DNA from 4 places in the Leisingera sp. MMG026 genome. Region 1 is predicted to be linked to each of the others. Evidence: riboswitches for the same ligand, from Rfam matches in the RefSeq annotation. Region 1 holds a riboswitch; each other region holds the start of a gene.

What was found. A riboswitch is a leader RNA that binds a small molecule or an ion and turns the genes downstream of it on or off. The one in region 1 is predicted to bind cobalamin.
Positions count from the first base shown of each region.
Region 2: it holds a riboswitch for cobalamin, as region 1 does, so the genes downstream of both, L1069_RS12520 (DUF4198 domain-containing protein) here and L1069_RS13350 (DUF1636 domain-containing protein) in region 1, are expected to answer to the same signal.
Region 3: it holds a riboswitch for cobalamin, as region 1 does, so the genes downstream of both, L1069_RS16715 (hypothetical protein) here and L1069_RS13350 (DUF1636 domain-containing protein) in region 1, are expected to answer to the same signal.
Region 4: it holds a riboswitch for cobalamin, as region 1 does, so the genes downstream of both, L1069_RS13605 (aromatic ring-hydroxylating dioxygenase subunit alpha) here and L1069_RS13350 (DUF1636 domain-containing protein) in region 1, are expected to answer to the same signal.

Region 1 is NZ_JAKFZM010000021.1:67,495-74,890, reverse strand. It holds gene cobN (cobaltochelatase subunit CobN) at 1-2,466, opposite strand, end outside; gene cobW (cobalamin biosynthesis protein CobW) at 2,637-3,671, opposite strand; gene L1069_RS13350 (DUF1636 domain-containing protein) at 3,674-4,084, opposite strand; cobalamin riboswitch at 4,180-4,383, opposite strand; gene cobO (cob(I)yrinic acid a,c-diamide adenosyltransferase) at 4,434-5,069, shown strand; gene glpD (glycerol-3-phosphate dehydrogenase) at 5,175-6,752, opposite strand; gene L1069_RS13335 (DeoR/GlpR family DNA-binding transcription regulator) at 6,745-7,396, opposite strand, start outside.
Region 2 is NZ_JAKFZM010000019.1:90,333-97,728, reverse strand. It holds partial or broken gene L1069_RS12525 (IS3 family transposase) at 180-1,349, opposite strand; cobalamin riboswitch at 1,468-1,683, shown strand; gene L1069_RS12520 (DUF4198 domain-containing protein) at 1,824-2,609, shown strand; gene cbiM (cobalt transporter CbiM) at 2,620-3,237, shown strand; gene L1069_RS12510 (cobalt ABC transporter permease) at 3,234-3,827, shown strand; gene cbiQ (cobalt ECF transporter T component CbiQ) at 3,824-4,612, shown strand; gene L1069_RS12500 (ABC transporter ATP-binding protein) at 4,599-5,249, shown strand; gene L1069_RS12495 (aminotransferase class V-fold PLP-dependent enzyme) at 5,474-6,898, shown strand; gene maiA (maleylacetoacetate isomerase) at 7,105-7,396, opposite strand, start outside.
Region 3 is NZ_JAKFZM010000032.1:26,000-33,395, forward strand. It holds gene recR (recombination mediator RecR) at 27-626, opposite strand; gene L1069_RS16695 (GNAT family N-acetyltransferase) at 810-1,301, shown strand; gene L1069_RS16700 (YbaB/EbfC family nucleoid-associated protein) at 1,364-1,708, opposite strand; gene L1069_RS16705 (DNA polymerase III subunit gamma/tau) at 1,901-3,709, opposite strand; gene L1069_RS16710 (protein-tyrosine phosphatase family protein) at 3,904-4,434, shown strand; gene L1069_RS16715 (hypothetical protein) at 4,514-4,918, opposite strand; cobalamin riboswitch at 5,028-5,250, opposite strand; gene L1069_RS16720 (TetR/AcrR family transcriptional regulator) at 5,269-5,859, opposite strand; gene L1069_RS16725 (alpha/beta hydrolase) at 5,944-6,822, shown strand; gene L1069_RS16730 (SRPBCC family protein) at 6,847-7,314, opposite strand; gene nudC (NAD(+) diphosphatase) at 7,372-7,396, opposite strand, start outside.
Region 4 is NZ_JAKFZM010000022.1:36,358-43,753, forward strand. It holds gene L1069_RS13590 (BCCT family transporter) at 1-1,487, shown strand, start outside; partial or broken gene L1069_RS13595 (ABC transporter substrate-binding protein) at 1,591-3,243, shown strand; gene L1069_RS13600 (hybrid-cluster NAD(P)-dependent oxidoreductase) at 3,296-4,381, opposite strand; gene L1069_RS13605 (aromatic ring-hydroxylating dioxygenase subunit alpha) at 4,386-5,621, opposite strand; cobalamin riboswitch at 5,726-5,928, opposite strand; gene L1069_RS13610 (dihydrofolate reductase family protein) at 6,201-6,737, shown strand; gene L1069_RS13615 (TetR/AcrR family transcriptional regulator) at 6,741-7,292, shown strand; gene L1069_RS13620 (DUF1523 family protein) at 7,366-7,396, opposite strand, start outside.

The DNA of each region.
Region 1 (7,396 bases):
GAACACGTCGCGGAACAACCCGGAGACCCGCAGGGTCACATCAATGCGGGGGCGGTTCAGCATTGAGAGCGGCAGCACCTCGAAGCCGGAGACGCGCTCGGAGTTTTCATCCCATTTCGGGGCGAGCCCTGCGAGGTGCAGGGCCATGGCGAATTCCTCGCCTGCGGTGCGCATGGTGGCGGAGCCCCAGAGGTCGATCACCAGCCCCTTGGGCCAGTCGCCGTGGTCCTGAAGGTGGCGGCGCAGCAGCTCTTCCGCCAGCTTGACCCCTTGTGCATGCGCCGCCCGCGACGGCACCGCCCGCGGGTCGGTGGTAAAGAGGTTGCGCCCCGTTGGGATCACGTCCGAGCGGCCCCGGAAGGGCGAGCCGGAGGGGCCGGGGGTGACGATCCGGCCATCAAGGGCGGTGATCAGCCCTGCGCGTTCTTCGGCGCCGCATTGGCCGGTGCCGAAGATATGCAGGCCCTCGCCGTACTGGCTTTCCTTGATGTCGCAAACAAAGGCGTCGATGCGGGTGATCGCCTCGGCGGGGGAGGTGCCGGGGGTGAGGCCAAGGTCAGCCTCGACGCCGGTGCCTTGCGCCTCGGCGCGGATGTCGCCGATCAGCCGGTCGCGGCGGGCCGGATCAAGGCCGTCGGCGGTGGAGTATTCATCCAGCAGGCTTTCGAGCCGGGCCATGCCCTCAGGCAGGGTGGTTTGTGCCAGTGGCGGGGGCAGGTGGCCGATGGTGACGGCGCCGATGCGGCGCTTGGCCTGGGCGGCCTCGCCGGGGTCGTTGACGATGAACGGGTAGGCGACAGGCAGCGGGCCGGTCAGAACCTCGGGCCAGCAGGCGCCGGAGAGGGCAACCGCCTTGCCTGGAAGCCATTCCAGCGTGCCATGGGCGCCGATGTGGACGAGCGCATCGGACTGGGAGCGCAGCCAGAGATAAAAGGCCACATAGGCGTGGCGCGGGGTGCGGTCGAGATCGTGATAATCATCGACGCGGGTCTTTACCTCGCCGCGTTCGGGCTGCAGCGCGATCAGGGCTTTGCCTGCGCGCAGGGCCTTGAAATGAAAGGCGCCGTTGCGGCAATCCGCGTCTTCTTCCGGGCTGCCCCAGGCCTCTGCCAGAGTGTTCTGCAGGTCTTGCGGCAGGGTGGCGAGGGCGGTTTTGTAGTCGTCCAGCGGGACGTTGAGTGTCTCATCCATCAGCCGCAGGCCGGTATTCTCTTGCGGCTCCACGGTATAGCCCTGGTCCCACAGCGTGCGCAGGATCTCGTCGCAGGAGGCCAGCGCGTCGAGGCCGACGGCATGGGCCAGGTTGTGGTCGCGGCCGGGGTATGTGGAGAGGATCAAGGCGAGGCGTTTGTCTGCATTCGGCAGATTGGCGAGGCGCAGCCAGCCCTCCACACGGTCCACGGCAGCCTTGATGCGGTCCGCATCGGCGCGGTGGGCAAAACGGGAATACTGCAGGTCCGGGTCTTTCCGGCCTGGTGATTTAAAGCTGACAACGCCTGCGAAGATGCGGCCGTCAACTTCGGGCAGCACGACATGCATTGCGAGGTCGGCAGGCGACAGACCCCGGTCGGCCCCGGCCCAGTCTTTCTTGCGGGCGGTGGAGAGGGCGACCTGGAACACCGGGCAGCCGGTGGTTGAAAGCGGCGAGGCGCTGCCGTCGGTGCCTTGGGCCGAAAACGCAGTGGCGTTGACGATTGCGGCAGGGTTCAGTTCGGGGAGCCTCTCGCGCAGCCAGTCTGCGGCGGCGGGGGCCTTGAGGCTGGCGGCAAAGAGACCATAGGCAGCATAGCCGCGGGCGCGCAGATCTGCGATCAGCGCATCCACCGGGGCGGTGTCGGCGGCGGTGAGGTAAGAACGGTAGAAGCTGACCAGAACCAGCGGTTTGTCAGGTGCCGGAAGGTTGGCCAGCACGCCTTTGGCTGGGTCGTAAAAGCCATGCTGCGGCATGGATTTGAGGCCCAGAACCGGGCCGGCATAAAGCCCTGCAGCGAGGGACAGCTGGGCCAGAGCGGCCTGTGCAGCAACGGCGCCGCCGGCGTCGCACAGCGCCTGAAGGCGGCGCAGGGTGGAGACCGGCAGGGTGGAAAGCTCATCCAGCCGGGCATCCTCGCGCCCGTCAGCAGGCAGGATCGCCAGGGCAATGCCCTTGCGGCGGGCGAGGTCCTGCAGGGTGGCAAGCCCGTAGGACCAATAGCTTTCGCCGCCGATTAGGCGGACCAGGATGCCCTTGGCGCCCTCCAGCGTCTGTTCTGCATAGACGTCAACCGAGAGCGGGTGTTTGAGCGCCACCAGATTGGCGACGCGCAAGGAGGGCAGCGCGCCGTCCGCGCGGTGCCATCCCGCCGCAAAAGCGCCGAGGTCGCTGTCGGAGAAGGACAGCACCACAAGATCGCCGGGCGTCTGCCCGAGATCCTGCGGGGTATCGGTCTCGTCAAGGCCGTGGCTTTCGCGGAAGACGACGTGCATGGGTCAGGCCCTTTCGGAAAGAAGAGCAGAGGGCAGTGCCCGGCCTCGGGAGGAAGCGAAGCGCCCCCCCGTCAAACCAAAGGTTTGCCTCCGGCAAAACGGGGAGGTCGGGCGCTGCCCGGCGTTGCCGCCGGGCGAAACCTTTAAAGTTTCGCCTTGGGGCATCAGCTTCAGGCCCCCAGTGCGGCGCGGATGGCCGGAGCGTCGATATCGTCATGCTCGGCGATGACCACCAGGGCGGTCTTGCGCGGCTGCGCGCCCCAGGGCTGATCGTATTGGGCGCGCAGGCGCTCGCCCACGGCCTGAACCAGCATCCGCATCGGTTTTCCTTCCACCGCGACATAGCCTTTGACGCGCAGGATGTTGCGCTCGCGGGCGAGTTTCACGATGGCATTCTGCAGCGCTTCGGGGTCGGAGACTTCGCCCATTTCGACAACGATGCTTTCAAAATCGTCATGCTCGTGGTCGTGGTGGCCGTCGTGGTGGCTGGGGCGGGCGTCCAGATCGTCTTCGGCAGCAGCACCCAGACCCAGGATGATGCGCGGATCGATGACGCCTTCGCTCATCGGCAGGATCGGCAGCTTGCGGGGTGCCTCGGCCTCGATCACGGCACGGGCCTTCTCGACGCCTGCGTCGCCGGCCAGATCGGCCTTGGACAACAGCACGATGTCAGCGCAGGAGATCTGATCCTCGAAGACTTCGCTGAGCGGGGTTTCGTGGTCGATGCTGTCATCCGCCTCGCGCTGGGCCTGCACGGCGTCCAGATCGGGGGCGAACTGGCCTTTGGCGACCGCCTCGGCGTCCGCCAGGGCAATTACGCCGTCGACGGTGATGCGGGAGCGGATGGCGGGCCAGTCAAACGCTTTCAAGAGCGGTTTCGGCAGGGCTAGGCCGGAGGTCTCAATCACGATATGGTCGGGTTTTTCGGGCAGGGCCATCAGCTGTTCGATGGTGGGGATGAAGTCATCGGCCACGGTGCAGCAGATGCAGCCGTTGGCCAGCTCCATGATGTTTTCCGCCGGGCAGTTGTCATCGGCGCAGGATTTCAGGATGTCGCCGTCCACGCCGGCAGTGCCGAATTCGTTCACCACCACGGCCAGGCGCTTACCCTGCGGGTTCTGCATCAGGTGGCGGATCAGCGTGGTCTTGCCTGCGCCCAGAAAACCGGTGATGACGGTGACGGGGATCTTGTTGAGATCGCTCATGATTACTCCTCGGAGAAGAACTTGGCCGGCGGGATGCGGGCAACGGATTGTTTGCGGAAGGTCTGCGGGCGCTGGCGCCACGGCACGACGCCATCAGCGGTGCCGGCATAAGCCGCAGCACCTTCCAGAATTTCGGGGACATGCTGGTCCGGGTCGAGGTCGCCGTAGACATAAGTCCAGCGTTCTTCGCCGCCGATCAGCGCAACAGCGCAGCCGCGCTTGCACGACGACAGGCATTCGACGCCACGCAGACGGACGCCTTCGGGCATTCCGGCTTCTTCCAAGGCTGCATGCAGGATGGCGCCGGGGCGTGCTGCCTCGGGGTCGGCGCCCTCGCGGCGGCAGGTGAGGCAAACGGTCAGGGTGACCGGTCCCGGGGTGCTGGCAGATTGGCCTGCCATGTCGTCAGCCATTGGCGCGTCTCCTGTCGCGGCAGGGCGTGCGGGATGGCCGAAAAGGGGCCAGTCGTGCGAGCCCCTTACCCGGTCGCAGAACACCCCGTCTGCCCGTTGATCTCTCCTTCGCTGGCAGGTCTCCCGGCTTGCGGATGCCAAGGCGTGCGCCTTGCCGGCCATCCTGCCTTCCCGGGGATCACCCAGTGGCATGGCGGCCTCATCCGGTCACGGTCGCGGGGGCGGCTGTGCTTCGGCCCGAAAGCCTTCACATTCCCTCTTCGCCTGTTTTCACAGGAACCAGCTGAACCCCCTTGCGCTATCGTGCCCTTCTTTGTCAAGACATGGGTCAAACAGCTGGAGAGCCCCAATGAGCGAAAAGTCTGAAACCGGCATCTCAGAAGAAGAAGCCGCCCGTCATACGTCCAAGATGGCCAAGAAAAAGGCCGCGCGCGACCGGATGATGAAGACCAAGGAGGGCGAAAAGGGCCTGATTATCGTCCACACCGGGCCGGGCAAGGGCAAATCTTCGTCGGGGTTCGGGATGATCATGCGCTGCATCGCGCATGGGATGCCGTCCGCTGTGGTGCAGTTCATTAAGGGCGCCTGGCAGACCGGCGAGCGGACATTGATCGAGGAGAATTTCAGCGATCGGTGCCAGTTCTACGCAATGGGCGAAGGCTTTACCTGGGAGACCCAGGACAAGGCCCGCGACATTGCCGCCGCGCAGAAGGGCTGGGAAAAGGCCAAGGAGATGATTCTGGATGAGCGCAACACCATGGTGCTGCTGGACGAGATCAACATTGCGCTGCGCTATGACTATCTGGACCTCGAAGAAGTGCTGGAGTTCCTGGTGGAGCAGAAGCCGCCGATGACTCATGTGGTGCTGACCGGGCGCAACGCCAAGGAAGAGCTGATCGAGATTGCCGATCTGGTGACCGAGATGGGGCAGGTCAAACACCCGTTCCGCGCCGGTGTGAAGGCGCAGAAGGGCGTGGAGTTTTAAGACGCTTTCAGAATGTCCCGCCCGGCCGATAGGCCGGGCCGCGCCAACCCGCCCCCACGGGGCGGCGCGATTGCGCCTCCCTTCGGGTTGGCCCGTCCCTTAGCTCTAAGCCGCCAGCCTGGCGGCTTTCTTGCTGATATAGGCATCCACTGCCGCGCGCTGCGCCTTGTCCAGCCGCAGGCCCAGCTTGGTGCGCCGCCACAGGTAGTCGTCGCCTGACCGCACCCATTCGCGGGCTATCGCCCAGTCGAGTTCCTGCGCGGTGATGGTTGCGCCAAAATCCCGCCCCAGATCACCGGCGGATTTGGCGTCCCCGAGCACGTCCCAGGCTTCGGTGCCGTAAGCGCGGATCATCCGGGCGGTCCAATAGGGCGTCAGGAACGGATAGTCTGCCGCCAGTTTCGTTTTCAGCGTCTCAACATCCGCCACTGCAAAATCACCACCGGGCAGGGCCACGCCTGCGGTCCAGTCAGACGGCACTTGCGGGAACACATCGCCGATTTTCGCCAGCGCGGCCTCGGCCAGCTTGCGGTAGGTGGTGATCTTGCCGCCAAAGACATTCAGCAGCGGCGCCTGCGCGCGGTCCAGCGTCAGCACATATTCGCGGGTGGCCGCAGTGGCCGAGCTGGCGCCGTCGTCATAGAGCGGGCGCACGCCGGAATAGGTCCAGACGATGTCTTCGCGGCTGAGCGGCTGTTCGAAGTATTGCGATGCGAAATCAACCAGATAGTCCTGCTCGGCCTCGGTGCAGTGCGGTTTGGTTTCCGGATCGGGATGGTCGGCGTCCGTTGTGCCGATCAGGGTGAAATCCGTCTCGTATGGAATCGCAAAGATGATCCGCCCGTCGGTGCCCTGGAAAAAGTAGCAGCAGCCATGGTCGAACAATTTCGGCACCACGATATGGCTGCCGCGCACCAGGCGGACGTTTTCGCGGCTGTTCTGGCCCAGTTTCTGGTGCAGCACGTCGGCCACCCACGGCCCGCCGGCGTTGACCAGCATTTTTGCACGGTGCTGCTGCTCGGCGCCGCTGGCGTGATCCTTGGTGCGGATCACCCAATGGTCTGCAAGGCGTTCGGCTGAAACTACCTCGGTCCGGGTCAGGATTTCGGCACCGCGGGCCTGCGCATCGCGGGCGTTCAGTACCACCAGGCGGGCGTCTTCGATCCAGCAGTCGGAGTATTCGAACGCGGTCTGAAACTTGTCCTTCAGCGGCCTGCCTGCGGGATCGTGCGACAGGTCCAGTTTCGCGGTGCCGGGCAGGATGCCGCGTTTGCCCAAGGAGTCATACAGAAACAGCCCCAGCCGGATCAGCCATGCGGGGCGGCGACCCTTCATCCAGGGCATGAAGGTCGTCAGCAGCTTGGACGTCGGTGTTTCGCTGTCAAACCGCATGTCCTTGTGGAACGGCAGCACAAAGCGCATCGGCCAGGAGATATGCGGCATTGCTTTCAGCAGCACCTCGCGTTCGATCAGCGCCTCACGCACCAGGCGGAATTCAAAGTATTCCAGATAGCGCAAACCGCCGTGGAACAGTTTGGTCGAGGCCGAGGAGGTGGCGGAGGCAAGGTCGTTCATTTCGGCTAATGTGACCGACAGGCCGCGGCCGGCGGCGTCGCGGGCGATGCCGCAGCCGTTGATGCCGCCGCCGATGATGAAAAGGTCCGTAACAGGCGTGTCAGTCATTTTCGTTGCTTTCGTTTTGTCCTGCGGTCAGGATCCGGGTGCCAGCGGCCTGCGCGGCCTCGGCAAATTCTGCGGGAACCGGGCGGTCGGTTATGACGATATCCAGATCGGAGACATCGCAAATACGCACCGGGGCGGAGCGGGCGAACTTGCTGCCGTCGCAGACCAGCACCTTTTGCCGGGCGTTCTTGAGGATGGCGCGGGCGACCGAAACCTCTCGGGCGTCATGGTCCATCACGGCGCCGTCGGGATCCAGTGCCGAGGCGCCGATGACGGCGAAATCGACCTTGTAGCGGGACAGGAATTCAACCGCGTCCTCGCCCACAATAGCGCCGTCGCTTTGCCGGACTGTGCCGCCGGCCAGGATCAATTCCTTGGCCTGGCCGCCCATCATCAAGTTGATAATGTTGATATTATTGGAGATAACCGTCAGGCCGCTGTGGCCGGAAAGCGCCCGCGCTACCTGTTCGGTCGAAGTGCCGATGTTAAGGGTGAGGGAGCAATTGTCGGGGATCAGCTCAGCCGCCAGTGCGGCCATCGCCAGCTTGTTGCCCGCGTTCAGCTTGCGCCGGTCCTCGTATCCCTGGCTGGCGGCAGAGCTTATCCGGACGGCACCGCCATGCACGCGGGACAAGGCGCCGCGC
Region 2 (7,396 bases), on a different contig from region 1:
AGCCTTCTTCGTGTCCGCGCCTTCCGCACCCGCCGCAAGCCGCAAGAGACCGGCCAGATCCCCCTCCAGCGTCAGATCCAGGCCAGCGCCCGCCGACGCAGGCGTCAGCACGATCCGCTCCACCAATGCGCGCAGTGACTCTGGACCTGTCGCGGTTTCGTGCCGCCCCAGGTGCTCGTTTAAGCCACTTTCCGTTCGAACGCGACTGGGCTTTTCCAGCCTAAGGCAGAGTGCCGTCGGCGCGGATTGTAGAGGCCGTTTATGTAGTTAAAGATCGCCATCTCCGCTGTCCGTCGCGTTGGCCATGACCTTCGCCAGATCAGCTCTGCCTTGATCGTCTTGAAGAAGGTCTCGACGGCCGCATTGTCATAGCAATTTCCTTTGCCGCTCATCCACTGCCCCGGCAGTGCATGTTTACATGCATGAGAGGGGGACACGCTGAACCCGTGTTGTCGCAGGATTTTCTGATAGTCATGAGCACAGTATTGCGATCCACGATCCGTATGATGAATGCAGCCCATAGGCGGTGATCTGAAGGCTATAGCCATGTTCAGCGCCCGGATCGCCAAGTCCCGCTTCATCCGATTGCTGATGGCCCAACCGATGACCCGCCGAGAATGCAGGTCCAGGATGACAGCGAGGTATAGCCAACCCTCACGGGTCCAGACGTAACTGATATCGCCAGCCCACTTTTTGGTTTGGTTGGTCGGCAATGAAGTTCCGATCCAGCAGATTGGGTGCGATGTTGAACTTGTGGTCGCTATCCGTCGTGGCCTTGTGTTTGCGGGTCCTAACAATGGATATGCCGTTCTGTCGCATCAATCTGCCCACACGCCGATGCCCAACATTCAGGCCGATCTCCTTCAGCTCTTCAGTCATGCGTGGCCGACCATAGCTGCCCAGGCTGACACGCGATTGCTCCTTGATGTGGGCCAATGTCACCAGATCAGATCTCTGCCTGCGACTGGCAGGGCGGCTGCGGAATGCACGCAAACCACGCGCACTCACGTCCATTACCTTACACAAGCGTGCTGTTGGAAACTGATTTCGGTGTTCTTCAATGAACTTAAACCTCACGGCTTTTGGCTCGCGAAGAACACCGTGGCCTTTTTTAAGATTTCCCTTTCCTCCTTATGAATGCGGTTCTCGCGCCGAAGCCGATCATTCTCTTTGGCAAGGCTCAAATCCTCCTTCGACACTACACCGGTGTCTCGGTGTGCCGTGATCCATTTGTCAAACGTTGACAGGCCAACATCAAGATCATCAGCAACCTGCTTGCGTGTAAGTGCGCTGGTCAGCGCTATGAGCACCGCATCAGCTCGGAATTCGTCCGTCCGTTTCGTGCCCATACTTCGTCTCCTTTGGTGCAGTAAATGCTATCAAAGGGGCGGCATCAAACCGCGACAGGTCCACTCATTCGGCAATTGAACAGAAGACGGGAAGCTTGACTCAGTAAAATGGTTTTGCCATTCAGCAAGTGTGACCGGTTCCGCGAGTGTTTCAATGCGCAGCGGAAGAAATAGGGAACACGGTGCGGCGTACCCATTAGGGACCAAATCCGTGACTGCCCCCGCAACTGTGAGCGGTGAGTGACGCTGAACATGCCACTGGGATCTTTCCCGGGAAGGCCAGCCGAACCAAGACCCGCGAGTCAGGAGACCTGCCGGACACAGGGCAAAGACTTCGCTAGCGGAGTGTCTGCCCTTTTCCACCGGACGCCGGGGTGCGCGTCTGGCGCGGCTGCCGTTCAGGCTTCTCCGTGCCACTCTCCCCGTTGTTCATTCCTGATTGCAGGTGCGCCTGTGTCGTCGAATGAGGACGAAATGAAACTGAATTATCTGGCTGCAGCTCTGGCCATATCCCTGCCGGTCACCGCATCGGCGCATTTCCAGCTGAACTACACTGAAAACGTGCTGATCGGGAAGCCCGGCGATGTGCCGATGGGGCTGGTGTTCTGGCACCCGCTGGAAAACGGCCATGTGATGGACATGGGCAAACCTGAAGAATTTTTTATGGTTCACAAGGGCGAAAAGGTTGATCTTTCGGACCGCTTGGAACCGGCCACATTCAAGGGCGCGGAGAACGAAGCCGCCGCCTACAGGGCGTCGGTTCCGGTCAAGCGCTCGGGCGACTATGTGGTGGTGACTGTGCCCGCGCCCTATTATGAGGAAAGCGAAGACATCTATATTCAGCAGATTTCCAAAGTCGTGCTGAACCGCAACACCCTGCCCACCGATTGGGATCAGCCGGTGGGCCTGGAAACCGAGATCCTGCCGTTGAACAAGCCCTATAACGTCATTGTCGGCTCTACCTTCTCAGGTCAGGTGCTGGCGGATGGCAAGCCGGTTCCTGGTGCCGAAATCGAGGTTGAATTCATGGCATCAGAGCCTGACCTTGCGGCCTTTTCCACAACCAACCCGACGGTTCAGCCGATGTCCGGCGGCGCCATCGTTGCGATTGCAGACCAGAATGGCGTCTTTTCCTTTGGCATTCCGAAAGCGGGCCACTGGGGCTTTGCTGCTCTCGGCTCCGGCCCGGCGACTGAGCATGACGGCAAGGAACTCAGCCAGGACGCTGTGTTGTGGATCCACGCTGAAGAGCTGAAGTGAGAATAGCACCATGCATATCGTAGACGGCGCATTGTCGAATCCGGTTGTGATCGGCGGCGCGGTTGCCGCCGTCGGCGGTATCGCCATGGGGCTGCGGAGCCTGCCGCTGGAACGTATTCCGGCGGCGGGGGTTCTTTCGGCCAGTTTCTTTGTGGCCTCCCTGATCCATGTCCCGATCGGGCCGAGTTCGGTTCACCTGATCCTGAACGGGCTTGCGGGGCTGGTTCTGGGCTGGGCGGCCTTTCCGGCCCTGTTTGTCGGCCTCTTGCTGCAGGCGGTGTTCTTTGGCTTTGGCGGGCTGACCGTGCTGGGCGTGAACGCCGTGAACATCGCCCTGCCTGCAGTTCTGGTCGGGCTGATTTTCCGACCGCTGGTGGCCCGCGGCTCGCCTCTGCAGGGCGCCATCTGGGGCGGTATCGGCGGCGGCGCGGCCATTGCTGCCACAACACTTGCTGTTGCAGTCTCGCTGATGTTGTCCGGCGATGAGTTTGTCCTGGCAGCGAAACTGGTGTTCTTTTCCCATATCCCGGTGGTGATCATCGAAGCGCTTTTGTCCGGTGCTGCCATTTTCCTGGCGCGGCGTGTGAAGCCCGAGCTGTTTTTCGACACAAAAGGAAGCCTTGCATGATCCGCTCCTGCATTCTGATCCTTGCACTGCTGGCGCCGCTCCCGGTGATGGCACACAATGTTATCTCAGCTGTCTTTCCGTCCGGTTCCGACATTGAAGGCGAAGTGGGCTTTTCCAACGGTGACATGGCCGCGGACCTGCTGATTGAGATCTTTGACGCGGCCGGCAGCAAGCTGGGAGAGTCCAGAACCGACGGTGACGGCTTTTTCCTGTTCACCCCGTCGGAGCCTGTGACACATATCTTCCGCGGCGATCTGGGTGCTGGCCACGTGGCCGAGATGATGATGGACGGTGCGGAAGTCGCGCAGATCATTGGGCAAAGCCCGGGCGCGGCAGCAGTTTCAGCGGCTGCTGCCCCGGACACTTCTGCAGCGCCGGCGGCGGCAGGGTCCGCGGGCCTCTCCGATCAAACCCGCTCCGAGCTTGCCACCATGATGCGCAATGAACTGCGCCCGCTCCGGCAGGAGCTGACAGCGTTCAAGAACAAGTCGGACTTTCAATCCGTGCTTGGCGGCATCGGCTATATCTGCGGCCTGTTCGGGCTGGGCTTCTACATTGCGGCACGCCGCAAGATCGGCAGCAGCGCATGACCTATGTTCTGACGAGCGAGGAAAAACCGCTCGGCGGTTTCGGCACCTTCCACGCCAAGGTCACAGCAATTGACCCGCGGATGCGCATCGTGATGACGGCCGCCTATGCGGTGGTGGTTGTCTCGCTCAGCAATCTTTGGGTTCTGGCGGCCGCTCTCGGCCTGTCGATGTGGTTGCTGGCCTTCTCTGGCCTGCCGCCCCGGAAAACGCTGAAACGGATGGCGATGATGGACAGTTTCATCATCTTCATGCTGGTGCTGCTGCCGTTTACAGTGCCGGGAACCCCGGCCCTGTCCATTTGGGGGCTGGAGGCCAGCTGGGAAGGCCTGTGGCGTGCAACCGAGATTGCCCTTACCGCCAATGCGGTGATCCTTGCGGTTATGACACTGGTGGGTTCGATGGAGCCGGTAACCATGGGCCACGCGCTCTTTGCCCTCAAGATGCCAGAGCGGCTGGTGCACCTGATGATGTTCACCATCCGATACATCGACGTTCTGCGCGAGGAATACCAGCGCCTGCGCACCTCGATGAAGCTGCGCGGCTTCCGCCCCGGCACCAATTGGCACACCTACCGCAGCTACGGCTACCTGGTTGGCATGATGCTGGTGCGCTCCATCGAACGGTCGGAGCGCATTCTGGCGGCGATGAAATGCCGGGGGTTCTCCGGCCGCATCATCCTGCTGGAGGATTTTCGTTTCAACCGGTCCGACCTGCTGTTTGCCGCGGCGTTGTCCGCCGCACTTGCTGCCCTGATCTGGGCGGAGGCCGCCTATGCCGCTTCTTGATTTGAACAATATCCACTTTGCCTACCCGGGGCTTGATCCGGTGCTGGAAGGCGCCTCGATGCGGCTCAACGCTGGTGAACGGTTGTCGATTTCCGGGCCCAACGGCGCCGGAAAATCGACACTGCTGAAAATCATTATGGGGCTGCTTGTTCCCGCCAGCGGCACCGTCACCGCCTTTGGCAAGCCTTGCATGGCGGAAGCGGATTTTCACGAGATGCGCCGCCGCGTGGGCTTTGTGTTTCAGGACGCCGACGACCAGCTCTTCTGCCCGACCGTGGCCGAGGATGTGGCCTTTGGTCCGCTCAACCTGGGCAAATCCAAACAGGATGCCTTGGCAATTGTTGACAGCGTGCTGACCCGCCTGGAGCTGATGCATCTGCGCGACCGGGTGACCCACAAACTGTCGGGCGGCGAGAAGAGGCTGGTGACACTGGCCACGGTGCTGGCCATGGAGCCGGCAGTGCTTATTCTGGATGAGCCGACCAACGCACTGGACCCGGACAACTACGCGCGGCTGGCCGGGATCCTGAAAGGGCTTGATCAGGCAATCCTTCTGGTCAGCCATGACCAGGAATTCCGTAAACAGATTGCTCCTGGAGGATATCGCTTGAAGGGCCGCGAGCTTATACGGGCTTAGGACGTGCGGCTAATCGAACACGAATGGCCCAAACATGAACCGGCACCCGAAAAAGCCCCTGCCCAACAACCCGTCCCTCGCTCCAGGCTGGGCGGCAGGCAGCTGGCGGGTTCTCCAATCCGCCACGACCGGCCGCATTGCCAAAATGGCATTGGTCGCTCAAGGGAACTCGGAATCCGTGCTACTTTTCGACGTGTTGTTAAAAAGTAGGAGGGATATGTGAGATGGATCGTGTTCGGCGTGGCTTGAGTGATGGGCAAGCGGTAGCTTTAGAAACAGCATACAGAGCGGCGAAGGCTTTTCGCGAGGATCTGCCTCAGGGGCTGGCCCGCCCCAGCTTGGAACTTGGCGAAGCTGCAAACCGCTTCCTGGGGCCTCTTGCTGAAACAGGGGTGCCGGAGAGTAAGGTTATCGAGGATATCGTGCAGCAGGCTGACGGCGGGCTGCACAAAATGGCAGCCCCGACCTTCTTCGGCTATGTCCTTGGTGCGTCGCATCCCGTTGGTGTAGCTGCTGATTTCTTAGTGTCAGCCTGGGGGCAAAACGCGGGTTCATCCTTTGAGACACCAGCAATCACGGGTATGGAGCGCGCCGTCTGCAACTGGGTTATTGAATTGCTGTCGCTGCCTGCCGAAAGCGGAGCCGGATTGGTGACCGGCGGTACGGTTGCAAACATGGCTGGCATTATGGCGGCACGCCATGCGCTGCTGGCCGCTCAGGGTTGGGATGTCGAAGCTGATGGGCTTTTCGGGGCACCGGAGATTCCGGTTCTGATCGGGCAAGACGCACATTCTGCGCCATTTGCAGCCCTGCGCTACGCCGGATTTGGAGCAAGCCGCACACAAACTGTAGCTGCCGACAGCGAAGGGAGGATTAAGCCGGACGCATTTCGGGCAGCAATAAACCGGTGCAGCAAACCGCCGCTTGTGATCCTGCAGGCAGGTCAAATAAACACTGGCGCCTTCGATCCGTTTGACGAATTGATCCCAATGGTACGCGAGAAGAAGGGCTGGGTTCATGTCGATGGAGCGTTCGGGCTATGGCTCGCTGCAGTGCCCGAGCTTGCAAATCGGCTGGAGGGGGTCGGCGAAGCGGACAGCTGGGCAATCGACCTGCACAAGTGGCTTAACGCACCTTTCGATGCCGGCATGGTTATAGTACGCGACCGTGCGCCGCTCGTTGCGTCGATGTCTGCCCGTGGCGCCTATCTGCCTGAGACCACTGAGCATTGGGAGCCAAGTGATTCAACGCCTGAGTTATCCCGGCGGGCAAGAGGTGTCCCTAGCTATGCGATACTGCGGCATCTCGGCCGGGCTGGTGTTCGCGAACTTGTAGCGCACCATTGCCGCCTCGCGGAGCGGATTGCCCGAACGGTGTCAAACGAGCCCGGCTTAACAGTCCTGAACCGGATCCACAGCAACCAGGTTGCGATTTGCTGCGGCGACGGGGCGGATGGCGACAAGCTCACTATGCAGGTCCTGCGGCGTGTTCAGGGAAATGGCAAAGTTTACCCGACACATGGCGAATGGGCTGGCCGCAAGATCATTCGAGCTTCTGTCATTGGATACGGCATGCAGGAAGAAGATGCTGACCTTCTTTCAACTGAATTAATTGATGCTTATCGCCACTGCGTCGCCAATGTTCGCTGAATGGCTTGAATAGCAACTTGAAGCCCCTCCAGTTTACGCAAGCGGCAGGTGCCGCGAAAACCGGCTAGCCCTGCGGGAAGATTGCTTAATTTGAAATGCTGCACCCGATGTGCGCCTGTCCTGCCTGCGCCCCTGGCGCACGCAGACACCCGCCAACGCCTCGTTCTGTTGCATATTTATGCCGGTGCAACATGCGGCGTGGCTGGTCAGCGGAGTTGATCCGGGTGCGCCGTGGCAAAAGCAGGGTGCGCCGCGCAGGCTGTTTCCACGGCGCAGATCCGTGGCAGGTCCGAAAAGTCCACTTCCCAGCGGCGTGCATTGTAAAGCTGCGGCATCAGGCAGATATCGGCGAGCCCCGGGGTTTTTCCAATGCAAAAGGGCGACTGGCTGAAGCTGGTAAGTAATGCCTCAAACGCTTGCAGGCCAGGCCGGATGAAATGCTGCATCCAGGCCTTGGGCATGTCTGCCGCACCCCTGCTGAGCTGGGTCGCGTGTCTG
Region 3 (7,396 bases), on a different contig from region 1:
AGAATTTTGCACGCCCGGCGGCACCGTCAGATTTCCTTCCGCGCCCTGAGCGCTGCAGAGATCGTGCCGTCATCCAGATAGTCCAGCTCGCCGCCGATCGGCACGCCCTGCGCCAGCGAGGTGAGCCTGACCTGCCCCTGCAACTGGTCGGCGATGTAATGCGCCGTGGTCTGGCCGTCGATGGTGGCGTTCAGCGCCAGGATCACCTCGCTGATACCTTCGGTTGCGACCCGGTCAGCGAGCCGCGGGATACGCAAATCTTCCGGACCCACGGCGTCCAGCGCCGACAGGGTGCCGCCCAGCACGTGGTAACGGCCCTTGAAGTCGCCTGAGCGCTCCATCGCCCAAAGGTCGGCGACATCCTCGACCACGCACAGCTCGCCATTGGCGCGTTCCGGGTCGGTGCAAAGCGGGCAGATCTCGCTGGTGCCGATATTGCCGCAGTTGAGGCATTCGCGCGCGGTGGCGGCGACCTCGGTCATCACATCGGCCAGCGGCGTCAGCAGCAGCGCCCGCTTGCGGATCAGATGCAGCACCGCACGGCGGGCAGACCGCGGGCCGAGCCCTGGCAGCTTGGCCATCAGGGCAATCAGGTCTTCGATATCGCTGGTGGAATTTCTGATCATGCTCCGGGCCTTTGTATGCCGTGCTATATAGGCTGATTGCAGCCGGAAAGCGCAAGGGCAGGGCGGCAAAATGTTCAGGGTTTGTTTTGCCTCGGCAACTGCAAGGGTAAGGGCAATTGAGCTGGCGGGCGGCAGGGCGTATCTGTTGCAGCACATCTTGCGCGGGAAAGAAAAGGGGCGGCAATGGGACGGCAGGACAACACCCAGCACCCGGTGCGTTTTGCCCGGCTGACCGGGATCGCGCCGCTGGAGATTGCCCGCCACATGTCAGATCCGCGGATGGCAGAGCATATGCCGCTGCTGACAGGCGCCTGGGACGAAGAAACTGCCAGAGACTTTGTTACCGCCAAGGAGAACTGCTGGCAAAGGGATGGACTGGGTCATTGGGCGTTTGTGCAAAAGGGGCAATATCTTGGCTGGGGCGGTTTTCAGAAAGAGGCGAACGAGTGGGATTTCGGGCTGGTCCTAAGGCCCGGCTGTTTTGGCCTGGGGCCGGCCATTGCCCGGCAAGCGCTGGCGTTTGCCCGCCGCGATCCGCGCATCCCTCATGTGACTTTCCTGCTGCCGCCGACGCGGCGCCATCTGCGGCCGCTGGCACGGCTGGGCGCGGTGCAAACCGATGAAGTGCTGTATGAGGGGCAGCGTTTTCTGAAATTCCGGTTGGAAACAGCTTGAACAAGGCAAAGAAAAAGGCGGCTCCTGACGGGCCGCCTTTAGATTGGCATCGCTGGCAGCGCTTAGAACGGCAGCTTGATGTCCTTGGGCAGACCCATGCTTTCGGTCAGCTTGGCCATCTCTTCCTGCGCCTTTTCCGCGGCCTTGGCCTGGGCGTCCTTAATCGCGGCCAGGATCAGGTCCTCGACCACTTCCTTGTCGTCGCCATTGAAGATCGACGGATCGATGTCCAGGCCTTTGAGGTCGCCCTTGGCGGACGCGGTCGCTTTGACCAGGCCGGCGCCGGCCTCGCCCGTCACCATTACATTGTGCAGCTCTTCCTGCATCTGGGCCATTTTGCCCTGCAGTTCCTGTGCCGATTTCATCATCTTGGCCATATCGCCAAGGCCGCCGAGGCCTTTGAGCATCTGTCATCTCCTGAGATTCCGGTTCGGGGCACAGATACGGGCCGCGAGGGCGTGAAACAAGGGGAGGATTGCCTCGGTGCCGGAGTTTAACACCCTTCCGCCCGGCTGGCAGGCCGGGCAGCGCCTGACCTTCCCCCAAGGAAAGCGCCATCGCGGCCACCCAAGGTCAGGCGATGCCCGGGGTCACTTTTGTCACCCGTCCTCGAACGGGTCCCATTCATCCTCCACCTCGGGCAGGGCCTCGGCGGCGACTTCGGCGGCCAGCTCCTGCGCCGTGCGGATGCGTTTGATCTTTGCCTTGGGAAAGCTTTCCAGCACCGCCTGCACCAGCGGATGCGCGGCGGCTTTCTCACGCAGGGCGTTCTCGGCGGCATCGCGGACCTCGGCAATCGTGGCCGCGTCGCCGTCCGGCGCGATCGACACCACCCAGCGCGCACCGGTCCAGTTCTGCAGCGCCGTGCCAAGCCGGGCCGCCAGGTCGCGCGGCGCTTGCGAGGACGGGGTGAATTCGATCCGTCCCGGCTGGTAGGAGACCAGACGCACGCCGCCCTCGACCTCGACCAGCAATTTCACGTCGCGATTGGTGCGGATCAGCTCGACCACATGTTCAAAGGACGGATAGCGCGCCAGTGCTGAGCTGACCTGCGGCGCCAGTGCCGCCATAGTGCCGCCGCCGCCATGTGCCACTGGCGCGCCGCCTGCGGGACCAGTTTGGCCGCCATGACCGGAAGCGCCGCCGCTGCCGCCTAAAGCCGGAGCGCCCATGCCCTGCATCGGCGCACCGCCGCCGGGGCCATTCGGCGGCGGAGGCGGGGTGTCCTTCAGCTTGCGGATCAGTTCTTCGGGGCTGGGCAGGTCGGCCACATGGGTCAGGCGGATCACCGCCATCTCGGCGGCCATCATAGCGTTTGGTGCCGCGGCGACTTCCTCCAGCGCCTTCAGCAGCATCTGCCACATCCGGGTAAGGACGCGCATCGCCAGCGCATCCGCCATCGCCTTGCCGCGGGCACGTTCATCCGGGCTGACGGTGGGGTCTTCCGCCGCATCCGGCGTGATTTTCACCACCGAGACCCAATGGGTGATCTCGGCCAGATCGCGCAATACCGCCAGCGGGTCGGCGCCTTCGGCATACTGGCCGCTGAGTTCAGTGAGCGCGGCCGCCGCATCGCCGCGCAGGATCATGTCCATCAGGTCCAGCACCCGGCCGCGGTCGGCCAGACCCAGCATGGCGCGGACCTGATCGGCAGAGGTTTCACCGGCGCCATGGGAAATCGCCTGATCCAGCAGCGAGGTAGCGTCGCGGGCGGAACCTTCGGCGGCGCGGGTGATCAACGCCAGCGCGTCTTCGGCAATTTCGGCGCCCTCGGCGGTGGCGATCTTCCGCAAGAGCGCAATCATCACCTCCGGCTCGATCCGGCGCAAATCAAACCGCTGGCAGCGCGACAGCACGGTCACCGGCACCTTGCGGATCTCAGTCGTGGCAAAGATGAACTTCACATGCGCGGGCGGTTCCTCCAGCGTCTTCAGCAGCGCGTTGAAGGCGCTGGTCGACAGCATGTGGACTTCGTCGATAATGTAGATCTTGTAGCGGGCCGAGGCGGCGCGGTACTGCACGCTGTCGATGATCTCGCGGATGTCATTCACGCCGGTGCGCGAGGCCGCGTCCATCTCCATCACGTCGACATGGCGGCCTTCCATGATCGCGGTGCAATGCTCGCATTGGCCGCACGGATCGGTGGTGGGGCCGCCCTGGCCGTCTGCACCGATGCAGTTCATGCCCTTGGCGATGATCCGCGCAGTGGTGGTTTTACCGGTGCCGCGGATGCCGGTCATAATAAAAGCCTGGGCAATCCGGTCAGCGGCAAAGGCGTTTTTCAGCGTCCGCACCATGGCGTCCTGCCCCACCAGATCGGCAAAGGTTTCGGGCCGGTACTTGCGGGCCAGAACCTGGTATTGGGATTGGCCGGATGCGCCGGAGGTGCCGCTGGGGGTATCGTTCATGATGTCTCGTGCCGGATTCGGGATGCGGGGTGCTCCGCGTTGCGCGCAGGGTATTGAAGCGCAGCCCGTTCGTCCACCGCCGTTGGGCTGGTCCGGGGCCGCAAAAGAGCTTTGGGATTGCCTGCTTAACCGCTAGGCTGCAAAGGCAGGGGACTGCGGGGGAAATGCAGGAACGCAGCGGCTAAGGAGGCGGTATGCGAACTGAGGATATACCGGAACCTGCGGCGCCGGACGGCGCGGCGCCGGCAGGCCTGACCATCCACGCGCTGTCAGCAGGCGGCGGTATTCTGGCGCTATGCCCGCTGCCCGGTGCGGGAGGCGATTACCGCAATGACCTGATCCAGATCTATCAGTGGCAACCGGGTCTGGTCATCTCAATGACCACCGAGGCCGAGCACGCAGCCGCAGATGTGCCGCGGCTGGGGATTGATATTCAAAGCATGGCCTGCCGCTGGCTGCATCTGCCGGTGCCGGATTTCCAGGTGCCGCCGCCCGCTGTGGCGGCGAAATGGACGGCGGCCAGCCGGTCTGCACGGCAAGCACTGGGCGGCGGCGGCCGGGTGCTGGTGCATTGCAGGGGCGGCTGCGGGCGGTCCGGCATGGCGGTGCTGCGGCTGATGATCGAATGCGGCGAAGCCCCGGCGCAGGCGCTGGCCCGGCTGCGGGCGGTACGGCCCTGTGCGGTGGAAACCAAGGACCAATTGCACTGGGCCTGTTCACCGTAGAGCAGCCGCCAGAGGCGCACCGCAATGAGATACTGCACCGCCCGGCCGATAAGCCGGACAGCACTCTTCAGGTATTCAACTAAAGCGCCAGCATCTGTTCCGCCTGCCGTGCTTCGGCGGTTTTCGGCAGCGCCTCCATCAGCGCGCAGGGGCGGGTGTCCAGCTTGGACGCGGCAAAACCGGTACCGTCGCGGCTGAGGATGGCATCGGCAAAGCGGTCAAGCCCCTCGCGCGGCGCCTCTTCACCGACGCCGCAATACAGCCGGATCCGGTCATGGCTGGCGGCAAACTGCGCCGGGCAGTTGCGCGGGCAGCCGTCCAGCGCGGTGGTGCCGGTGATCTCAAAATCCTCCTGGGTCAGCGGCTTGGCCTTGGTCATCGCTTCGGCCAGTTTGGCGATCATCCGCTCTGCCGCGGGGCAGGGGCGCCCCAAATACTTGCAATCTGTTGCCGCATAGAAATGCGTCTTGTCGGTCCACATCATATCTGCGCCCTCCGCGCGTGGCACGGGGGTTTGGGGGACAAGAGACCGGATGAAAGACGGATCACAGCCGCCGCAGCCATCAGACCCTGTCCGGACACCCCGCCCGGGTTCGAGTTACACGTCCGATGGCAGGTCTCCTGACTTGCGGGTCGTCGCTTTCCCGATCCTTCCCGGCCTCGTATTGAGGGCCAGTGGCTCTATCGGGGTCGCTCGCCGCTTACAGTTGCGGGGGCAGTCTCGGACTTGGCCAGCTTGCGCGGGCCGTACCGTGTTCCCTTTTCATCCCGGACACAAGATTCTGTGGCTCGGGAACCATCGCCACAAGCGGTAGCGGCAGGACGCCTGAGTCGTCAATCGTTTTTCTGCATCTGCAAATACAGCCCGCGGATCAAGTCCGAGTCCCGCCGCACCCGTGCCAGCTGCCAGCCGCCCTGCAGCAGGATATAGAAATTCTCCGCCGCCGCGCGGGCCTCAGGTTCGGGCAGGCCCAGGCGGCGGGCGTGGCGGGTGGTTTCAGTAATCCAGCCCTCGAACAGATGCGCGGCGTGCTGGTGGAACGCCTCGTTCTCCGGCCCTTCGAACAGGGTGGCAGAGACCGGGCAGCCGCTCCATTTTCCTTGCTTGTCAAACAGTTTCGCCAGTTTGTAGCAAACCGTCTTGGCCCCCTCCCGGAAGGTGGGCGCCGGGGTGAAAGACGCCTCGATCAGCAGCAGCATCTGCCCTGACGCCCAGTCCGCCGCGGCCAGGGCCAGGTCGGATTTGCCACTGGGGAAATGGTGGTAGAGCGAGCCCTTGGGCGCCCCCGCCTCTGCCAGTAATTCCGCCAGTCCGGTGCCGCTGTAGCCCTTGTTGCGGAACAGGCCGGCAGCGGCGCGGATCAGCCGCTCGCGGGTCGGGGGCGGGCTGGTTCCGCCCGCCTTGGCTGTCGTCACGTCATTCATGGCGGCAGCTTGACAGCATTGGACCGATTGGTCCAGAGATGGATTGGACCAATCGGTCTAGGCCAATCGACTCAGGAGGTTGCCATGCTGGATAAAAGCGCAGGACATACCGCGGTTATCCGCGAGGAAGAACTGCAGTTTGCATCCGGCACCCACTTGCTGGCTGGGCGGCTGTACCACCCGGCGGGGCAGGCGCGGGCAGCAGTGGTGCTGAATGGCGCAACCGGGGTGCCGCAGCGCTATTACCGGCATTTCGCACGCTGGCTGGCAGCAGAGCAGCAGGTGGCCTGCCTGACCTATGACTACCGGGATTTCGGAGACTCGGCGCGGGGCCATCCGCGCCGTTCCGATGCGACAATGGCTCAATGGGCGCTGGAAGATCAGCCGGCTGCCCGGGCCGAACTGCAACGGCACTATGCGGGCGTGCCGTTGTGGGTGATCGGCCATTCGCTGGGGGCAATGCTGATGCCCCTGCAGGATGGCCTGAAGGACGTCGCCCGCATGATCGTGGTTGCGGGCGGCTTGGTGCATCACCACGATCATCCCTGGCCCTACCGCGCGCTGGCGCTGGCTTTCTGGTTCGGCCATGTGCCGCCATTGGTCCGTGCCTTGGGGTATCTGCCCGGGCGCGCGGTGGGGTTCGGGGCCGATTTGCCCGCCGGGGTGTACTGGCAGTGGCGGCGCTGGTGCACCACGCCGGGCAGCTACCTGCCGGAAACCGGCTCGGCCTTGCCGCGGCCCAAATGGGCAGACGCCGGCGTGCCGGTGGATCTGTATGCGATGGCGGATGACGACGTTGTGCCGCCTGCGGCCGTTTGGCGGCTGGGGGACGTCTTTGGCGATGTGCCGCAGTGCCGGACGGTGCTGGTGCCGCAGGAGGCGGGCGTGCAGAAGATTGGCCATCTGGGCGCCTTTGCCCGCGCCAACGCCGACCTGTGGCCGCGGCTGCTGCCGCCGCAATAGCACGGCTTCCCCCAAACCTTGGAGTCAGGCGGAGCGGTTCAGCCGTTCTTCGGTGATCCGGGCATAGTCGGCCAGCCGCAGCTTGAACCGGCGGGTGAGGTTGCTGCGGGCCAGTTTCAGCGATTGCACCAGCAGCCGGCCGGTCAGGGTGGTGGGCGCCAGTTTCAATTGCACCGACATCCGGGTCCGCCGCGGCGACAGCGCCAGCAGCTCGATCTCCAGTTGGCCGTCCAGGCCGCTGCCGCTGCCGGTCAGCGCCAACCCGGTGACCGGGGTATAAGACGCCAGTGTCAGCCGGATGTCGCGCTGTTTGCCGCGAAACCGAAAGCCGATATCCCAGGCCAGGCCGTTTTCAGGATGCGCGGTATCGCCAGTCCGCTCTACGTCGATGCCGCGCCGCAGGGCCGAGCGCTCCAGCAGGCTGAAATCGGAGATCGCGCCAAAGACGTCGGCAATCGGGGCTTCGATATCTTCTTTGCTTTGAAATTCCATGCTCGCCTGCTTCAGTTGCGCCGCCGTGCTGCCGCGCTGTTTTTTGCAATATGCGCTTTAGTCCAGCGTGTCCGCAAGCCAG
Region 4 (7,396 bases), on a different contig from region 1:
GTTTCATCCTCGCTTCCTTCGGCGCCTGGTACGTCTGGACCGTGGCACTGTTCGTGCTGTGCTGCATCGCGCTGGCCATTTGGCCAACGGCGGGCAAACTGAAACTGGGGCAGCCGGACGACAGACCCGAATTCTCCAATTTCTCGTGGTTCTCGATGATGTTCGGGGCCGGCATCGGGGTCGGCATGCTGACCTGGGCGGTGGCCGAGCCGATCTACCACTGGAACAATAACCCCGAAGTGATCCAAGGCCTGACCAATGGCGGTGCTGCGGACAATATCCGCATGGCTTACAAATGGTCCTTCCTGCATTGGGGGCTGGGTGCCTGGGCCTGCTATGCAATTGCCGGGCTGGCGCTGGGGTTCTTCAGCTACCGCCGCGGGCTGCCGCTGACCATGCGCTCGTCGCTGACACCGCTGTTCGGCGCCCGGCTGTCCGGATCCATCGGCCATGTGGTGGATATCGTCGCCGTGGTCGCCACCATCCTTGGCGTGGCGCAGACCCTGGGTTTCGGGGTGGAACAGTTTGTCTCCGGCCTCACCCGTATTGGCATTGACGGGCTGACCAACGAGGCCGGCACCGCAAATACCGCCGGTGTGATTGTAGCAATCCTGGTGATTATGGCGGCCTCCACTGCCTCGGCCCTGTCGGGTGTCGGCAAGGGGATCAAGTGGCTGTCGAACATCAACATGGTGCTGAGCATCGCCTTGCTCAGCTTCTTTCTGCTGTTTGGTTCCACCTTCTTTGGCTTGCAGGCGCTGGTTGTCGGCCTGTGGGATTACCTGATTGCACTGCCGGATATGATGTTCCGCGTCTGGACCGGCGACGGCAGCCCGGACAGCGTAGCCACAAAGCTGGAAGGCTGGCAGGGCGCTTGGTCGGTGTTCTATTGGGCCTGGTGGATTGCATTTGCGCCCTTTGTCGGCCTGTTCCTGGCCCGCATCTCCAAGGGCCGCACCATCCGCGAATTTGTGCTGGGTGCCATGATAGTCCCGTCGCTGATGTGCTTTGTCTGGTTCACCTGGGCCGGCGGCACGGCAATTGATCTGGAACTGAACGGCGGCGCAAGCGGCCAGATCTCCTCGGCACCTGATGGCGACAAGATCTTTGCCATGGTACAATACATGCTGTCGCCCTGGGTCGGCTGGGCGATGTCGGTGATGATCGTGATCCTGCTGATGACCTATCTGGTGACCACGGCGGACAGCGCGGTGCTGATCGTCAACACCATCAACGCCGCCGGCGACGAAGGCCCCAAGGCCCGCCCGCATATCATCTTTTGGGGTGTGGCGCTTGGCGCGGTGGTGACGGCGCTGCTGCTGGTCGGCGGATTGAAGGCGATCCAGACCGCTATGGTGATCGGCGCCCTGCCCTTCTCGGTGGTGATGGTGCTGCAATGCGCGGCCCTGATCAAGGCGATCTACAACGACGGCCGCCGCGAACAGGCAGGGATCGCCACCACAATCATCCAGGAGCCGGCGGAATAAAGCCCCCGGCGGATGGCTGCTGGCGGGCGGGGCAGCCATTCACACCCTTTCCACTGCTGCCCGCATCTTTTCCGGCGCTGAACACAGCAACAAAGGAAGCAAAATGACCCAATACTACAACAGGGAAACCCTCCACCCCGCAGTGCGCATGCATGCGGAGGAAACAGCCCAAGGCAAACTGGACCGCCGCGAGTTCCTGTCCCGCGCAACCGCGCTGGGTGTAACCGCATCCGCGGCCTATGGCATGATCGGCCTCAGTCAGCCGGTGCAGGCGGCGGCCAATATCCAAGAGGGCGGCACCATCCGCATTTAGCAGGTGGTACGGGCGCTGCTTGATCCGCCGCTGTTCAACTGGCCGCAACTTGGCAATCTGGTGCGCGGCTATCTGGAATACCTGGTGCAGTACAACGCAGACGGCACCTTTGAGCCGCGCCTCCTGGAAAGCTGGGAGGTCAACGAGGATGCCACCGAATACCTGCTGCACATCCGCCCCGGCGTGAACTGGAACGACGGCCGCGGCACCCTGACCGCCAAGGACGTGGCCTATAACTTTGCCCGCTGGTGCGATGGCAAATGGGAAGGCAACTCAATGGCGGCCCGCATGGGGTCCTTGCAGAACGAGGCCGGCGACGGCCCCGCCGAGGGCGCGCTGGAGGTGATCGACGATCTGACGCTGAAGGTGAAGCTCACCCGCCCCGACATCACCATCATCCCGGCAGTGACCGAATACCCCGCGGCCATTGTGCCGGACGGCTGGTCGGGCGATCCGGGCGCCGACCCGGTCGGCACCGGCCCCTACAAACTGGTGGAATACGAGGTCGGCGTCAAAGTGGCGCTGGAAAAGAACACCGGCCACGAATGGTGGGGCGAAGGCGCCCATCTGGACCGGATCGAGTTTGTTGACTTCGGCACCGACGGCTCCACGCATCTGTCAGCCGCCGAGGCCGAAGAAATCGACATGGTCTATGAAACTGTGGGGGAATACGTCGATATCTTCACCTCCATCGGCTGGAACGTGAGCGAGTCGATCTCGGCCAACACGCTGGTGCTGCGCACCAACCGCGACGCCGAGGTCGATGGCGCGCAGCCCTATGCCGATTCCCGCGTCCGCCGCGCCCTGGCGCTGGCCTGCGACAACGCGGTGCTGCTGGAACTTGGCTATGACGGCCGCGGCACCCTGGCGGAAAACCACCACGTCTGCCCGATCCACCCGGAATACGCCGATATCGGCGCCCCGGTGCGCGACCCGCAAGCCGCCCGCCAATTGATGGAGGAGGCCGGGATGCTCGACTTCGAGCATGAGCTGTACTCAATCGACGACGACTGGCGACGCAATACCACCGATGCGCTGGCAGCACAGATGCGCGACGCAGGCCTCAAGGTCAAACGCACGGTTCTGCCCGGCAACACCTTCTGGAACGACTGGGACAAATACCCGTTCAGCTCCACCGACTGGGGCCACCGGCCGCTGGGGGTGCAGGTGCTGACACTGGCCTATAAAACCGGGGTGGCCTGGAATGAAACCGGCCTTGCCAGCGCCGAGTTCGATACCATGCTGGAGGCCGCCTCGGCCATTGCCGACGCCGATGTCCGCCGCGGCCACATGGAAAAGATCGAGCAGTTCATGCGCGACGACGGCACCGTGATCCAGCCCTACTGGCGCTCGCTCTACCGCCACGCCCGCCCCGGAGTTATCGGCGCCGAGAGCCATCCGATCAACGAAATCCATGTGCACAAGCTGGCACTGGAAGCCTGATCAGGCCCCGAAAACAAGGGCGCGCACCAGATCCGGCGCGCGCCCGTTTTCATCAGATATCGACCTCAACCCGGCCAATCGGGTTGGAGCAGCAGGCCAGGATGAAACCGGCCTCCACGTCTTCCTCCGAAATGCCGCCGTTGTGGACCATATGCACCTCGCCTGCGGTTTTCTTGACCTTGCAGGTGCCGCAGATTCCGAAGGTGCAGCCCGACGGAATGTTGAGACCCGAGGCCTTGGCCACCGCCAGCACCGTATCTGTTTCGGTGCAGGTTGCCATAACACCGGAAGCCGCAAAGCTGATCTCGGCGGCAGCAGTTTCCTCCGGCACCACATCGTCGATCTCGGGCACATCAGCGGCTGTTTCAACCGGCGCGCCAAAGCTCTCCTGGTTGTAGTTCTCCATGTCAAAGCCCAGGCCGTTGAGCATGTCGCGCACCGCCTGCATGAAGGGTTCCGGCCCGCAGCAATAGACCTCGCGCTCCAGGTAATCCTGCGCGATAAGGCCCAGCATGATCTGGTTCAGCTGGCCGCGGTAGCCGGTCCAGACCTGATAAGGGTCGTCCTCTTCCACCACCAGGTTCAGCTTCAGCCCCGGCAGCCGCGACGCCATGCTTTCCAGCTGCTGGCGGGCGATGATCTCGCTGGGGCGTTTGGCGCAGTTGATAAAGCAGATGTCGGGCGACTGGCCGCGGTCGAACAGATACTGGGTCATCGACAGGCTGGGTGTGATGCCCGAGCCTGCGGAGATGAACAGAAACTTGCCATTCGGGCGCTTTGGCAGGGTGAACACCCCTGCCGGGCCGGAGGCGCGCAGGATCCTGCCGGGGCGCAGATGGTCCAGCATCCAGCGGGTGCCGATGCTGTCGCCCTGGGCCTTGACCGTTACCGAGATCGACAAGGGCCGCGAGGGCGACGAGCTGATGGTGTAGGTGCGCCAGACTGTCCCTTCCGGCACCGGCAGCTCCAGCGTCAGGAACTGGCCCGGCTGGTACTTGAACCACGCGCCCGACGGCGCGCGGAAGCTGAAGGTGGCGGTGTTCGGCGCTTCCGGAACAACCGAGACGCATTCCAGCATCTCGTCGTCCTTCCACGCCAGGGTTTCGTCCAATGTCTCAAAATTGGCCTGCAATCCCATAATCTTACTCCGCCGCAATCAGATGGCGGCCGGTCAGCGCGCGGGTCAGGTGTTCAGCATACCAGTTGGAGAACTGGATGACGCCGCTTTCCTGCACCTCGGAATAGGGACCGGGTTCATAGGCGGGGGAGTTGATGCCTTGCTGGTTGTCTTCGACCACAATGCGATCCTCGTCATTGGTCGCCATCCAGACCTCGGTCAGGCGCTTGATGTCGTAATCCTGGCCCTCGACCGCATCCTTGTGCACCAGCCATTTGGTAGTGACTTCGGTTTCGGTCGGGCTGATCGGAGTGACCCGGAACACGAGGGAGTGATCCGGCAGGAAGTGGTTCCAGGTGGTCGGATAGTGGAACTTCAGCAGCGTGCCGGCATCAGCAAAGGGCACCCGGCCCAGCGGCTTGGCCACTGCCGCCTTGCCGTCCATGGTGTAGCTTTCCGCGCCCTCATTCAGCGGCATCCGCGCCAGCCGGTGCTGGCCGCGCGCATCCATGCGGAACTGCGCCGGGCAACCTGCCGCTTCAATCCGGTCAAAGTGCTTTTGCAGATGCGGCGGGGTCTCGCCGCCCTCTACGCCAGTGACCGAAGGGTCCTCGGGGAAGGTCCGGCACAGCGACGGGTGGTTGCCGCCGCAGTGGTAGCACTCGCGGTTGTTCTCCCAGACCAGCTTCCAGTTGCCGTTCTCGATGATCGAGCTTTCAAAGGCCACCTTGGCATTGCCCAGATCATGCGGCTCCAGGTAGGGGCGGGCGACGTCGGCGAAGGCGTCGAAGTCCGGCGCCTCATCCGCCAGGCAGATGTAGATCAGCCCGGCCAGGTCGCGGCAATGCACCGGCTTCAGCCCGTGTTTCGAGGCATCGAAATCCGGCCCCATGTCACGCGCCCACAGCAGTTTGCCGTCCAGCTCGTAGGTCCACTGGTGGTAAGGGCAGACCAGCTTGGGCGAATTGCCCTTTTTCGCCTTGCACACAACCGAACCGCGGTGGCGGCAGGCGTTGTGGAAAGCACGCACTTCGCCATCAGTGCCGCGCACGATAATGACGTTATAGGCCCCCACCTGATGGGTCACATAATTGCCCGGTTTCGGCACTTCGCAGGCGGGAATGGCAAACAGCCACTCGCGGTAGAAGATCTGCCGCATGTCCAGATCCAAAACACCCGGATCGGTGTAGAACGCCTGTTCCAGAGAATAGTTTTTCTGCCGCGCCATCAGCTTGGCCAGAATTTCGCTGTCGTGAAGCATCTGCTTCTCTCCTCTGCCGCATCCCCGCGGCGTGTTGGCTTGGGTGCAGGCATAGGCAAAGGGATTGCGGACACGCGCCGCAACCGCCCCGCCGCCGTCCGCGGTTGACGTTTTCATGGCAAGGCTGGTTTCCGGACTGTCCCGGGGCCGCTTTGGCGGCGGGGCCTGGCACCTTCCCGAAGCCATTGGCTTCAGTGGTTGTTTGCCATGCCTTGCCCGGGGTCACCGTTGCGGGGGCAGTGCCGGAGTTTCACCAGCTTCCCAATTCTCCGCCCCGAAGGACGGCACCTTGCTATCTGCGGTATTGCCCGAAAAATTTCCCGCCATCGGAAACAAAACCGACCCGGCGAAACCGGAATAAGACATGCAGGTTTGCCGCGCCGGGCGGGACAGGGATGTCCAGAAACTCAAACCGGCATCCGCCAGCCCGTTTGCGGCAAGCGCTTATCTTTCATGCGGTTACCCGCGGCTGATCCCACCGAATCGATTCGCACGCAGTGAATCTTGCGCCAGCCCCTTGGAACGCGGCATGCGCTTAATTATATGCTGTATAATTAAACGCATGCACAGGAGAACCCGATGACCACCGGCCACGTCTTCATCGCCACCAGCCTCGACGGCTTTGTGGCCCGCCAGGACCATTCTCTGGATTGGCTGCACAAACAGCCTGTTGCCGAAGATGACGATGGCGGCTTTGCCGCCTTCATGGACAGCGTCGACGGGCTGGTCATGGGAACCGGATCGTTCCGCACCCTGCTCGGGTTCGGCCAATGGCCCTACAGCAAACCTGTTGTGGTCCTCAGCAGCAGCCTGACCGAACAGGACATTCCCGAGGAGCTGAAGGACAAGGTGCGCCTCAGCACCGCCGCGCCCGCAGACCTTATGCAGGAGCTGCAAGAAGAGGGCTGGACCCGCGCCTATATCGACGGCGGACGGATGGTGCAGTCCTTCCTGCGCCAGGGGCTTATCGCCGATCTGACCATCACAACGGTCCCGATTCTGATCGGCAGCGGCATTCCGCTGTTCGGCAGCCTGGACCGGGACATCGACCTCCAGGCGGCAAGCTCCCGCATCCTGCCCACCGGCATGGTCCAGACCACGTTCCGGGTAGCCTGACCAATGCCCCCGCGCATGGGCCGCCCGCCCAGGGGCAGCCGGACCCTCAGCAAGGATGATGTGCTGAAAACGGCCCTGCAGCTGCTCGATGAGGGCGGCAGCAAGGCCCTCACATTCAAAGCACTGGCAAAGGCGCTTGGCGTCACCCCGATGGCCGTTGCCCATCACGCCGGAACCAAGGACGAGATGATTGCATCCCTCGTCGCCATTGCGTTTGCAGGTTCAGACACCCCGTCAGAAGCGGCAACGCCCAAACTGCGGCTGCGCGATCTGATGACCCGCTATTGCGCCCAGGTGACCAAGCATCCGGAGCTTGCAAAGTGCATCCTGGAAAACCCGGCCCAGATCGGCCCCTCCCTGACCGGGCTGACCCGGCTGATCGAGGCGGAAATCACCGCCGCAGACCTATCTGGCGCAGAGGCCCGCACCATTCTCTGCCTGCTGGTGGATTACACACACGGTTTCGCCTTTGCTGCCGCCGCGGCACCACGCGGGGCGCTTTCGGCTGGCGATTTCACCCCGGCGCTGGACTGGGTCCTCGACCGTATCGAGTAAAAAAAAGCGGGCCCGTTCAGGCCCGCGCATCCGTTTGCATGTTTCAGAGCCGCCCGGTCCGCGGCCCCTCTCGTCACTTCGACTTCCAGCTGTCCAGCCAGCGC